3 regions of the Paenibacillus enshidis genome follow, and region 2 is predicted to be linked to each of the others. Evidence: predicted binding sites of a transcription regulator. Region 2 holds the regulator's gene; each other region holds the start of a gene.
The links. The regulator Rex, encoded in region 2, represses fermentation and respiration genes when NADH is low (regulators of the CRP and FNR family bind a similar motif). The targets are predictions, from matches to a motif close to TTGTGAAATATTTCACAA.

Region 1: the regulator Rex is predicted to act here: its motif matches at 3,004-3,021, upstream of ACE41H_RS03115 (YwiC-like family protein).
Region 3: the regulator Rex is predicted to act here: its motif matches at 1,987-2,004, upstream of hcp (hydroxylamine reductase).

The regions. Positions count from the first base shown of each region.
Region 1 covers NZ_JBHHMI010000002.1:118,483-123,112, forward strand. The annotation lists gene hemG (protoporphyrinogen oxidase) at 1-1,083, opposite strand, end outside; gene ACE41H_RS03110 (TIGR04053 family radical SAM/SPASM domain-containing protein) at 1,067-2,194, opposite strand; gene ACE41H_RS03115 (YwiC-like family protein) at 2,224-2,937, opposite strand; gene moaA (GTP 3',8-cyclase MoaA) at 3,269-4,285, opposite strand; gene ACE41H_RS03125 (nitrate/nitrite transporter) at 4,523-4,630, opposite strand, start outside.
Region 2 covers NZ_JBHHMI010000002.1:288,679-293,308, forward strand. The annotation lists gene ACE41H_RS03895 (hypothetical protein) at 1-336, opposite strand, end outside; gene ACE41H_RS03900 (cell wall elongation regulator TseB-like domain-containing protein) at 619-1,149, opposite strand; gene ACE41H_RS03905 (amidohydrolase) at 1,181-2,482, opposite strand; gene ACE41H_RS03910 (redox-sensing transcriptional repressor Rex) at 2,469-3,122, opposite strand; gene dinG (ATP-dependent DNA helicase DinG, 3'-5' exoribonuclease type) at 3,166-4,630, opposite strand, start outside.
Region 3 covers NZ_JBHHMI010000002.1:110,655-115,284, reverse strand. The annotation lists gene ACE41H_RS03090 (TetR/AcrR family transcriptional regulator) at 1-80, shown strand, start outside; gene hcp (hydroxylamine reductase) at 235-1,920, opposite strand; gene ACE41H_RS03080 (succinylglutamate desuccinylase/aspartoacylase family protein) at 2,111-2,794, shown strand; gene ACE41H_RS03075 (YheC/YheD family protein) at 2,855-3,664, shown strand; gene ACE41H_RS03070 (SDR family oxidoreductase) at 3,729-4,493, opposite strand.

The sequences.
Region 1 (4,630 bases), 170 kb from region 2:
GGGGGCGACATGAGCCCATTTGGCGGAGGACCAGGTGCAGGCGGTGATCCTTTTGCCTTCCTTGCGCGGAACCAGGAAGCCTGACGCGGCAAAGGCATGATTCACATCTTCATTTCGGTAGGCCAGTCCGATATTGGCCACGGAGACATAGTTGATTTTATCCAGCCAGCCGACATCCGCCGCACCGGCAAATATTTTGGCAGCCGCAAAAGCCGGTACCGCGCAGACCACTCCATCGGCACCCAGCGTTTCTCCATTTTCCAGGTGAATTCGATATTCATCTTCCTTACAAACTTTGACCACAGTCTGACCCATGATAAAACGCACAGAGTCGAGCCTTTTCTCCAATCGATCGATCACAGCAGACATTCCATTTTTATAGGATAGGAACATGCTCTTTTTGGCAATCTCCGGCAGTCCCTGCAGCGATGAAGACTTTTGCCCGCCTCCTAGAGCCATGCCTTTAATCAGACTGCGGTGTCTCTGCTCCATCTGCCTGAACTGCGGAAAGGTTGACAGCAGACTTAAGTAGCGGGTGTCACCCGCATAGATGCCGGAAAGCAGCGGCTCCGTAATCTGCTCCAATACTTCTTTTCCCAGCCGCCGTTCGATAAAGTCGCCAAGCGACTCATCCTCACTGCCTTTTCTTGCAGGCAGGATCAGGTCCAGGGCCGCTCTTGCTTTGCCCAAGGGAGAGATAAGCCCTGTACGGATGAAAGAGCTCATCCTGGTCGGAATACCCAGAATAAACCCCATCGGCATCGGGTGCAGCTTGCCGTTATGCAGAATACAAGCTGTTTTGGCGCTTGCACGGGTTGAGACCAGATCCGCCTCCATTCCAAGCTCCGCCGTCAGCTCCAGGACGGAAGTCTTGCGTGCCAGAAAAGCGTCCGGCCCTTTTTCGATCATGAAACCGTCCCTGTAAACCGTATGCAGCTTGCCACCAAGTCTGTCGTTTTGTTCAACAAGCGTGATTTCCAGCGGAACTCCTTTTTCCCCTGCCAGCTTCTGCAGATAAAACGCTGCGCTTAACCCCGTGATTCCTCCACCAAGCACAACGATCCGTTTAACAGCCCTTTGCATTCTGCTGTTCTCCTTTCCAGACTTGCGGGACGTACGCACAGTAAGGGTCGCTTTCCAAGCAGTCTCCTGTCAGTGCAAAAGCCCTTGCCCTGGAGCCGCCGCAGATCATTTTGAATTCGCAAACTCCGCATTTTCCTTTGAGCAATGATTTGTCCCGCAGCTGCTGCATGACGGCAGAGCCGCGGTAAATATCCGCCAGCGATTTCTCCCGTATATTTCCGCAGGCGAGCGGCAGAAAGCCGCTGGGATATACCTCGCCCGTATGGCTGATAAACACAAACCCGTCGCCGTCATTAACACCTTTCGGAGCACGTCCCAACGCATCCGTCGTCCTGCGGACTCCCGCAGTGGCTTTATTCTCCTCACCATCGTGCTTCTTACGCTGCTCTTGCAATATAACCCGCCGATAATGGGGGGCTTCCGTCGCTTTGATTCCGAAGGGCATCCGCTGCTGCAGCTTGTACAGCCATCTCATGACCTCTTCGTGCTGTGCCGGGGAAATCATGTCTTTCTCCATGGCACGGCCGGTGGGCACCAGAAAAAACACACTCCACAGCACAGCCTGCATTTCCTCGACTCTCTCGGCAATTTGCACAAGATCATGCAGATTATATTTTGAAACCGTCGTATTGATTTGAATGGGAATGCCCGCCTCCCGCAAATAACCGATGCCACGCATCGTCATTGCAAAGGAACCGTGAGTGCCACGAAAATGATCATGGATATCCGCGCATGAACCATCCAGACTGAATGCCCAACGGGACAAGCCCGCTTCCTTTGCCTTCCCGACTGCGGCGTGTGTCACTTTGGGGGTGGCACTTGGTGTCATGGACAGCGACAGCTTTTTCTCTGCAATGGCATACCTGGCCAGCTCAAACAGGTCGGGACGCATTAACGGATCTCCGCCTGTGAAGACACAGAGTGGATGATTCAATTCAGCAATCTGGTCCAGCAGCCTCTTGCCCTCCTCAAATGTAAGCTGGCGGGGATCGGGCTTGTGCTGGGCCTCCGCCCGGCAGTGCAGGCATTTTAAGGCACACGCCCGCGTGACCTCCCAGATCACGATAAACGGGTCTTTATGATAATCCCGTACAGACCCTGAAGCGATCATGCAAATCTCCTCCTATGGAGTCCGAATTTTCAAACAAATAAAATCAGGAAGGAACCATACAGGACAGCCGCAAACACCATCTCCGCAATTCCGGTCGGCTTTGCCTTCAACCCCTGGCCAGGAAGCAAAATGGCCCGTAATAGTAAAATGAGGAAGGGAATAAACAGCAGCGGCTTGATCGAGGCTGCTGCCAACATAATCACCAGATGATAAACCACAGAAGCGTAGTAGTAACGTGAATTGTTTTTTTCCCTGAGCACGGTTTTGACATACAGCGCTGTTCCGGCAAAATAGAGCACCAGCAGCACAAACAATTCGTTCACTGTGCGCCACTCCGTTCCGCCCCCAAGATAGACGACAGGATATATAAAGGAGCAAAAAAGCAATATGGCGGCAAAGTCATTCAATAAGGCGCGTTCCTTTTTGATTTTGGCATAGTACATATTCAGGGCAAAAAAAGGCAGCAGCAGAACCCCATACCAGATGATTCGGGGCTCATGCCAGATAAGAAAGATCAGCAAAGGCAGCGATATGGCCCCATATAGTACAGTTGGCTTGCAATATCGCTCCCCTTTACCTGTTTTAATCCACTGCAGCGCGGGGAAAGTGAATAAATAAAGCACCAGCCAGCAGACAAACAGCGGGATGTGAATGCCGTGCGGTCCACTGAATGCCAGCCCCGTCAAAAACGGAAGAATGAGCATGACCCATGCGCCATGCTGATTGGGGATGTACCTGTTCATACCATGAATCTCCTTTCACTTCGCCGATCTTTTTTCAGGCAAGCTGCTCACTTTAAGCCTCTATAATTGTGCAGATTTTCACGTGATTTTGCAGTATTAAGTACGAGTTCAAAAAGTCAGGTTTTCAGCACCGAGAAGATTGAATGAAGCTAGGGACTGAGGAGCGGAGCGTACGTAGGGTACGTGAGCACCGGAAGGCCCGGCTGAATTCAAGATTCGATGTCGAGTCCGCTTCCTGATTTCCTTCGTGATCAAAAGATGACTTTTGGAACAACCTCTTATAATCCCTTGCGTGTCATGACGTTGACAGCTCCATGTCTGCAGCCAGCGGTTATCCGCCAATATAGGACATGCCGATTTTGTTTCTGTTTGTGGCCGTTTGCTCCGTTCTTTCGTCGGAATAACGGTCTGCCCTCCGTTCCCACACCTCAACAATCGCATTGAGAATATGTGTGTCATCCGCACCGGACCGCAGCAGCTTGCGCAGATCAAAACCTTCGCCTGCAAAAAGGCATGTATAGAGCTTTCCGTCGGAAGACAGGCGGGCCCGGGTGCAGGATGAGCAAAAGGATTCGCTTACCGAGGTGATAAATCCTATCTCTGCAGAGCTATCCTTGTAGCGATAACGCTGGGCTACCTCTCCGAAATAACTTTGTTCCACAGGCTCCAGTTCATAAGCCTTCCGCAGAAGCTCCAATATTTCCTGTTTGGTTACCACGCTGGCATAGCTCCAGCCGTTCCCGTTCCCCGCATCCATAAACTCAATAAAACGGAGCGTAACACCCCGTTCCTTGAAATAATCTGCCATGGGTAAAATCTCGCTGTCATTTACGCCTTTTTGTACGACCATGTTGACTTTGACCGTAAAACCAATCTTCCTGGCATACTCGATCTGCTCCAGAATGTGTGCGGGGCCAATCCCTCTCCCGTTCATCCGGCCGAAAATCCCGGGGTCCAGGGCGTCGAGACTGATGTTCAGGCGGCGCAGCCCGGCCTCATAAAGAGGCTGCGCCTGCTGCCCAAGCAGCGAGCCGTTGGTGGTTAAACCGATGTCCTCTACACCTTCAATGGACCGGATTCTGTTTATAAATCCGGGAAGGCCGGGCCGCAGCAAGGGCTCTCCCCCGGTTAGCCGGATTTTCTCCACCCCAAGGGAAACAAAGAACCTGATCAGCCGTTCCATCTCCTCAAACGATAACAGCTCACACTTGGGCAAAAATGCAAAGTCATGACCATACACTTCCTTCGGCATACAGTAGGTGCAGCGGAAATTGCAGCGGTCCGTTACCGACAGGCGCAAATCGCGCATCGGCCGCAGCAGACTGTCTTTCAGCGGGTGGGATCTCATGCGGCCACCTTCCTTCTTAATAGAGGTAGTTCAAAAAGTCATCTTTTGATCACGAAGGAAGTCAGGAAGCGGACTCGACATCGAATCTTGAATTCAGCCGGGCCTTCCGGGGCTCACGTACCCCAAGTACGCTCCGCTCCTCAGTCCCTATCTTCATCCAATTCAAGCGTTTTGAAAAAACGCACTTCGGAAGCGTAGGCTTCGGTGCTGAAAACCTGACTTTTTGAACACGTACTTTTATGAATGAATTTCTTTTCCCTTCCGATGCTGCTCGGTGATGTCGCTGAACGTGCCTACATAACGGATATCCTCGCCAGCCTCGTCCTTCACCGCACTGATATTCAA
Region 2 (4,630 bases):
AATCGGGAACATGGCCTGTGACCACCACTTATCCAGCTGTACGCTGGAGCGGTCCTGGATGTCCATCTTTAACTGGCGGCTGCCGATAATGGACTGGCCTTCTTTCTTGACCTGCTGTACCAGACCACGCAGATCCGCATCCGGTTGCAGCACAAGTTTCAAAACGACTTCATCCTGTTTAATCGCTATTTGAGCGCTGGAAACGCCCGGATATTGAGTCACTACCTGCTGAAGCGGATTCTGAATCGCCATATGACGGTACAAGAACCATCCGCCGAACAGCACGGAAGCTGTTATGATCGCCGTTAAAGCTATAGGCAAAATACGAAGTTTCAAAAAAACGCCCTCCTCTCGATCATGAAATGCCAGCAGAAACGTATTGGGACTTTTTTTTGAACCGTAAAGTAAAAAATGAGCCTTGTTAACCTATCGCTCTATCACTAGTATAAGCTTGAATATATTATATCGTATATCATATTTCGAAGGCAAAGTTTGAACAGTTTATAAGATATGTAATATTTTTCACAAACGGATATTTTAATCAGAAATATGCAAAAAGGCTCCAGCCGCAGCCGGAGCGATTCCGCTCACATATGATCAGGTTTCATGCGCCCTCCGTCACTGAAGGGTATTGGGAAGTTGAAAAGGAGTGCCTACCGGACTTCCGTCCGCAAATTTGTAAAATTGATAAAAATAGCTGTTGTTGCTTTTATAGAACAACTGCCAGACATATTCCCCGTTAAAAACACCGGGCAGCAGACGCACAATCTCAAGATCGGGATTTGCGGATATGATGGCTGTGCGAATCTGCTCCTCGCTTACTCCGTTTTGCAGCAGCTCACTGTGCACGCCCTGGGTTCCCTGCTGCGGGATGTCCGCCCCGTCCTCTACCCTTTGAAAAGGCACCCATACCATGATCTTTCTGTTTTCGGCATCCGTGCCTTCCACCACCCAATAGGTTTCGGTCCACACGCTTTTCCACGTCTTATCCGTTGCGGCCAGCCCCGCTGTCTGTTTCGCTTTCAGAATGGCGTCGCTCTCCTCCTGTTTCTGCCCCTGGGTTACATAGGAATAGTACAAGTAAAGGGCGAGCAACAGCAGGATGAAAATAAACACCGCATAGGCGATCATCGTTTTTCTGTTTTTCAATCCAAGCTTCCTTTCCGATGGTGTGGTTTGATCAGCGAGAGAGCAAGCCGGTAAACGCCGCTTGCGCTTCGTGCTTGATCCGCTCCTCATCCATGGTCAGGCATTCACCGTTCTTGACAACCTGACGGCCGTCCACCCAGACGTGCAGAACATCCTTGGCGCTGGCCGAGTACACAGCATGGGAAACCAAATCCGTTTTCGGCAGAAAATGCGGCTGATCCATATTCAGGGCAATAAAATCGGCCTTGTTGCCTGCGGCGAGCGCTCCCACTTCCTTCAGGGCAATCGATTTCGCACCATATTCCGTAGCCATGCGCAGGGCCTCGCCCGCCGGGACCGCCGTCGGGTCGCCTGTAACTCCCTTATGAATCAAAGCGGCCAACCGCATTTCCTCGAACATGTCCAGATTGTTGTTGCTTGCCGGACCATCTGTTCCGAGCGACACGATTACCCCCGCTTTAAGCAGGTCTGTCACCCGCGCTACACCGCTGGCCAGCTTGAGGTTGCTTCCCGGATTGTGGGAAACGGCCACCTTGCGCTCGGCGAGCAGGGCAATCTCTTCATCATTCAAATGGACGGCATGCGCAACCAGGGAAGGCCGGGAGAAGAAGCCCAGCTTATCCAGATGTGCAACAGGGCGAAGACCGTATTCACGCACGTTCTGCTCCACCTCGGCGGCCGTTTCCGACATGTGGGTGTGAAGCGGCAGATTGAGGTCATGGGCCGCCTGCACGAACTGCTCAATAAAAGCTGGCGGGCAGGTATACGGCGCGTGCGGAGACATCATGGCCGTAATGCGGCCGCCGGCTTGCCCGTGCCAGTTTTTCGCAAAGGCTACCGCCTCCGCCAGCTTGGCACGCTGCTCCTCTTCCGAGCATAGACCGATGGCGCCGCGCATCAGGCTGGCGCGGATGCCGGATTGCTCGACCACTTTGGCCACTTCATCCATATGGTCATACATATCCAGAAAAGCGGTCGTGCCTCCCTTGAGCATTTCAAGCACAGACAGCGACGTCCCCCAGTACACATCCGAGGCGGTGAATTTGGCTTCCATCGGCCACATCTTCGTTTGCAGCCATTCCTGCAGCACCATATCGTCTCCGTAGCCGCGCAGCAGCGACATGGCGGCATGGCCGTGCGTGTTGATCAGACCTGGCAGAAAAAGCAGTCCTGTGCCGTCTACCACCTCTGTGGCTTCCTCTCCTGCGGGCAGCTCTTCTCCGATATAGGTGATCCGGCTGTCTTCAATGATCATGTAGCCGTGGACAACCGCTTTTTCATCACGGTTCACCGCATATGCCCCATTTTTTATCAGCCATTTATTGGTCGTCATCTTCATTGTCATCCTTTCCGTTCTCCAGGTAATAGGCCAGGCTCAGCAGGTCTGTCGTAAAGTCCGTCGCATGAATGCGAATATGCGCAGGGGCTTTGATGATAGTTGGCGCAAAATTCAGAATCGCCTCTATCCCGCTCCCGATCATCTCGTCAGCCACATGCTGGGCTTCAAAATCCGGTACAGTGATAATGCCGATCCGGATGTGCAGCTTTCTGACCGTATCTCTCAGCTCCTCCATCGGCTGCACGGTCAGGGTGTTGATTTGCCGCCCGATCTTGGCTGGCGAGGAATCGAAGACTGCCACGATTTTCATATTATCCTTTAAATAAGCGTTGTAATTGGACAGCGCCTGCCCGAGATTACCAGCCCCCACCAGCGCAACGTTGATTTGCTGGTCTATTTTGAGTATATGGCGTATTTTATCGATCAGATACATCACATCGTAGCCGATTCCCTTGCGTCCGAAATCACCGAAATAAGCCAGGTCCTTGCGGATCTGCGCCGGATTCAGGTCCAGCTTCTGCCCCAGCTCCTGGGATGAAACCGTGGTGACCTCCCGTTTATGAAGCTCGTTCAGGTAGCGCAGGTAGACGGGCAGCCTGCGCACCACAGCTTCGGATATTTTATCTGCTTTCATGCATAATCCTCCTAAATTCACGGACTAATGAATCGTAATGAGCTTAGCTGCCCGCTTCCGTATGAAGCCATTCGGAAATCCGGGGCACCATCTGCTCGGTCTGCATATGCTCTATTTTCGGTCCCGGCAGTGAGTAGAGGAAGTGCTTTCCGTAATAAGATTCGATGACACGGGTATCATACACGATGACTACTCCACGGTCCTTGGCCGTACGGACGAGGCGTCCGAAGCCCTGCTTGAAGCGGATGACCGCCTGCGGCACGGACAGTTTCATGAACGGGTTCTTCTTCTGCTCCTGGAGCAGTTCGCTCTTCGCCTCCAGCAACGGGCTGTTCGGCGGCTGAAAAGGCAGTCTGACAATAGCCAGACAGGTCAAAGCCTCTCCGGGAATATCGACACCCTCCCAGAAGCTGCTTGTACCGAGCAGCACGGACGCCTTGGCTTCCTGAAACCTTCGTGTCAGCTTGCTGCGGCTGCCGCTATCCATACCCTGCCCCAGCACCGTAATTTTACTCGAAGCAAGCGCCTCCTTCAGCGGCTCGTATACCTGCTTGAGCATCCGGTACGAGGTAAAGAGGACAAGCATCCGTCCCTGAGTTACCTCAGCCGCGCTGCGGAGCGAGTCCACGAGCATGTCCACGAACCTGGCGTCCCCCACGCTTCCTTTTACGCTCGGAAAATCCCGCGGGATGACAAGCAGCGCCTGCTCCCGATAGTTGAACGGGGAAGGCAGCAGGGAGGTAAGCAGACCGCCCTCCTCCGCAGCCTCCTGAAGACCGAGCTGGTCGATCATATATTGGAATGATTTGTCTACGGACAAGGTTGCGGAGGTGAGCACAACGCTTTTTTTCTTGTCAAAAAACATCTCCTTCAACTGCTGGCTGACATCCACCGGCACGGCGTAAAACTGCAACGATTTCCCTTTAAATTGGCCGCTGGCTTCAAGCCAGTATACAGTGGTCAGATCATCCATTTTGATAAAAAAGCGCAGGCTGTCACGGAAGGCAGCCAAATCTTTAACCAGCCCTGTAATATCGGTTACCAGACTCTCGGAACCGTAATCGTCCTGCTCGTCCTTGATTTCCTGCAACATTTTGTCTCCCTTGCGGACGATCTCGCCAAGCGCAACATAAATCTGATTTTCCAGTTGCTCCGCCTCCGTCCAACCCTTTGGTTTATCGGAAGGCTTGAGACGAGCCGAGAACTGTCCGGTCTCCCCCGGGGGAGCGTCACTCCGTTCAGGCAGCATGCCGAAAAGCATATCGCTGAGCTTATCCCAGGTCTCCTTAACCTCCACCATCGCCGGATACAGGCTGTCGATCACATACGCCCATTCCGTGGCCTTCTCGTGCCCGGAAGACATAAGCTGCTGGCGCAGGACGGGCAGCTGCCCGTTCTTGCTGTCCTTGAACAAACGGGTCAGCGCATGGACGAACGTGAAATATTTCATATGCATGCCCAGATGCTTGCCTGCCACCTCTTCCAGATGATGCGCCTCGTCAATAATC
Region 3 (4,630 bases), 180 kb from region 2:
AAGTTGCCCGGAGCCAGTGGCTCATTATCGAAGGGGTTCGTGCTTTCCTCCGCGCCTATGCGCCGGAGCACCGGGAATGACCCTGCCAATCCATGAAAGTCATTTCCTTCTTATTCGGCCTAGGGCCGTAACCTATGCTCCTTCCCATGCCTCAGCCTATGACATGGGAACATCATAAAAATCCCCTCTTGGACGACAGTGATAAATCAGCACTGCAGTCCAGAGGGGATTTTTTCATGCGCCAAGGAACATTTTCATGTCATCCTCTACGTTTGTTATGCCGCCAATGCCGAAGTTTTCCACCAAAACCTTGGCGACGTTGGGGGACAGGAAAGCGGGCAGTGTAGGGCCGAGATGAATATTTTTCACGCCAAGATGCAGCAGGGCAAGCAGAACGATAACCGCCTTCTGTTCATACCAGGCAATGTTATAGGAGATCGGCAGGTCGTTAATATCGTCGAGCCCGAAAACCTCTTTCAGCTTCAGGGCGATCACAGCGAGTGAATAAGAGTCATTGCATTGGCCGGCGTCCAGTACACGGGGGATGCCGCCAATTTCACCAAGGTCAAGCTTGTTGTACTTATATTTGGCGCAGCCTGCCGTCAAAATGACGGTATCGCGTGGGAGTTGCTCGGCAAAATCGGTATAATAGCTGCGTGATTTCATGCGGCCGTCGCAGCCTGCCATGACAAAAAATCTTTTTATGGCTCCGGTTTTGACCGCTTCCACCACCTGGTCGGCTACGCTCATAACGGCCTCATGTGCGAAACCGCCGATGATTTCCCCCGTCTCAAGCTCTGTTGGAGGCAGACAGCGTTTGGCCTGCTCAATTAAAGCAGAGAAGTCTTTAGACTGTCCATTCTCACCTTCAGGGATATGGTGAACTCCCGGATATCCGGTGTTGCCTGTCGTATAAATACGGTCGATATAGCTTTTTCTAGGCGGAACAATACAGTTGGTCGTCATCAGAATTGGACCGTTGAAGGCTTCGAATTCTGCGTTCTGCTTCCACCAGGCGTTTCCATAATTGCCGACGAAATGATCATATTTCTTGAAAGCAGGATAGTAGTGGGCGGGAAGCATCTCGCTGTGGGTGTATACGTCAACACCCGTGCCTTCGGTTTGTTTCAGCAATTCTTCCATGTCCTTCAAATCATGCCCGCTAATCAGGATACCCGGGCGATTTTGCACTCCAATATTCACCTTTGTTATTTCTGGCTGGCCATAGGTGCTGGTGTTAGCTTCATCGAGCAGGGCCATGACCTTCACGCCAAATTTGCCCGCTTCCATGTTCAAGCTGATCAGATCGGCTGCTTCAAGGGTGTCGTCAAGTGTCGCAGCCAGCGCCCGGCGCATGAACAGGTCAACTTCATTGTCTGTGTAATTCAGCTGCCAGGCATGATAAGTGTAGGCGGCCATACCTTTCAAACCATAAGTCAGAAGCTCGCGCAGAGAGCGGATGTCTTCATTGGATGTGGAAAGGACACCAACCTGGCGGGCTTTGGCATCAAAAGCCTGCTCGCTATCGGCTTGCCATACGGCTGCGTCAGGGAGAACTGCGGCTGCATCCGGAAACTGCTCATTCCGGTATGTAAGCACCTCTTGCCGGAGAAACAGCGCTTCCCGAATTTTGTTTACAAAGACAGCCCGGTCGAAGTTCGCGTTCGTAATTGTGGCAAATAAGGAATCCGTGATAAACAGGGAGACACTGTGATCCAACTCCTCAGGAAGCCGTACATCCAGGCTGAGAAAGGAGATTCCTTTCAGCAGGTAGACAAGCAAATCCTGCAGATTGGCCACATCATGCGGCTTGCCGCAGACCCCGGCCACAGTGCAGCCAGTGCCCTTGGAAGCCTCCTGGCACTGGAAACAAAACATGGACGGCTGGTTGATTAAGCGGTCCGTTTCATTTTTATTCATAAGTAAATACCTCCCGGATCAGATTGGATGAGATACAGGAAGCATAACCCATGGAAAAATGAGACCTTGTGATTCGAATCACAACTTTTCAAACTTGTCATGATTCCGCAAATTCTCTGGATAGTTTGTCCGTGTCCCTTAAACAAGCTTGACCGTATGATACTTTATCTGGTACGGGAGGTGATTCCCTATGAAAATCAGTGAACAGATGCTCGCGTCACATACCAGGTATAAAACTTCATACAGCATGATCAAGGGCAAGAATCCAGGTCCGACCGTGTTCCTCACTGCCGGGGTTCACGGCAATGAAGTTGCCAGTATCCGCGCCGCTGAGCAATGGCTGAAAAAATTCCGGCAAGGAGATTTCGTCATCAGCAGAGGAAAGTTGATTCTTGTCCCCATATTCAATATGGCTGCTTACAAAAAGCGTACCCGCGGCAAGCCTGATTTAAATAGAACCTTTCCCAAGAGCTCCGGGAATACAGCGGGACATCCATTGTCTAAGGATCTGTTTGAGCTGGCCGAGAAATTGCGCCCTGATTGGTATATCGACCTTCATGAAGCTAACGGTCTTTCCAGCGTAAATCCCAAACGCTTAGGCCAGACACTTATCACCAATCCCGGCAGCAAAGCCATACCTGCAGTCAGAAGAATCGTAAGCAAAATGAACGGCAGCATTCCCGATTCCGCCAAGCATTTTACAGTCCGTCTCAAGCAAAAAGAAGGATCAGGCCGTACGGCGGCAAGCCGGCTGCTTCATGCCAAAGCCATTACCGTAGAGACCTGCTGGAGCCTGCCGCTTACGAAAAGAATTGATTATCAAAGCCGGATTATTCACTATCTTCTTGAAGAAGCCCGTTTAATAGACAGGTGATCCGATAACAAGCATCAGAGCATCCCTAAGGGGAAATCAATCAGAAGAGGTGATTAGGCATTGCCTGCTCAAGAAAACAATGCACGACAGCAGCTTGCTACTTTAGGAAGCAAATGGTCAAAAACCAAATTTTTGCTTAAGAACCCAACTCTCCGTAAATATGTTCCTGATACGAGTTTGTATTCTTACGATGCTTTGCTGCAAATGTTAAACAAGCACAAAGTGGTCTACGTAAAGCCAGTTAAAGGCACAAGCGGAAATGGAGTTATTAAAGTTGTCAAACATAACAACACCAAATTCGCTTATCATGCCGGAACCAGCCCGCGAAGCTTTGCAACATATAAGGAGATGTTCACATCCTTGGAACAAACGAAGTACAAAGGTGAGCATATTGTACAAAAAGGCATTGATCTGCTCACCTATAAAGGACTTATCTTCGATCTCCGTATTATGGTGCAAAAAAATGAAAAGAAACAATGGGAGGTCACTGCTTACATCGGCAGACTGGCTCATCCCAAAAAAGCCGTAACCAATTTCCATAACGGCGGGACACCGATGCCGCTGGAAGCCCTTCTTCGTTCCTATTTAAGTGAAGACAAGAACACTAAATATATCCAATCTTTAAAAGACCTTGGTTTCCGGATTGCAACCGAATTTCATAAAAGCTATCCGAAGTTTATGGAAATCGGAATCGATTTCGGGCTGGACTCGTCCCTGAAGCCCTGGATTATTGAGGTGAACACACGCCCGGATGCTTATATTTTCGATCAGCTAAAAGATAAAAAGATGTTTCAGCGGGTTATTTTCCTTAAAAGGTTCCACGGCTTGATAAGCAGCAGCAGATTTCGTAAGAAAACTAGAAAACAGTAGAAAAAGACCAACTTGGACATTTCCAGGTTGGTTTTTTGCTTTGTCTTGTGGTTATTTGATGTGGTTAAAGATGTGATCCGCCGCTGGCGTCGATGATCTGTCCGGTGATCCAACGGCTGTCCGGGGATGCGAGAAAAGCAGCGATATCCGCGATATCCTCCGGTTCACCCCAGCGCCCGAAAATTGAAAAATCGGCACCGGCCTTGCGGCCATCCGGGTCCTGCAGCATGCCTGCGTTCATGTCGGTAGCCACGTATCCGGGTGCAATGGCATTGATGGTTATGCCACGTGGGCCGAGCTGATTGGCAAGCGAGAGCGTTAAGGTGTTGATAGCCCCCTTGGTCATGCTATACGCCGGAATCATGGGTAAAGATATTCGCGCAACCGCAGATGAAAGCTGGATAATGCGTCCTTCATTCCGAAGGCGGGACAAGGCCTCTTGAATGATGAAAAACGGTGTTTTCACATTTAATGCCATCAACTGATCGAATGCATGCTCCTCTGTATCTTCAATGGCAGCAACATGAGCCATTCCCGCATTATTTACGAGAATATCCATGCTGTTATTGCCGAATCGCTCCGAAAGCTCCCGGTCCAGTTCAGAATACAGCACATGTATTCCTTCAGTCGAGCCAAGATCTGCTTGAACGGTGAAGCCGGAGCCGCCGCTGCGCTCAATTTCTGCTACCGTTTCTTTAGCATCAGCTTGATTGGAGAAGTAGTGTACGGCAACGACCGCTCCTTCCTCCCCAAGCCTGCGGGCGATAGACCTGCCGATGCCGCGGCTTGCTCCCGTTACTAACGCAACTTTATTTCTCAGTTTATTCATTTCATCATCTCCTGGTGAGTTTTTTCTTGCAAGCCAGTTTTACCATATTTCGAATTACGGGATGTTGCGGTCTAATTGATGATTTCGTAATCTTGCTTTTCTATTTTGGAGTTGAGACATAAGGTAGGGGTTGAGGT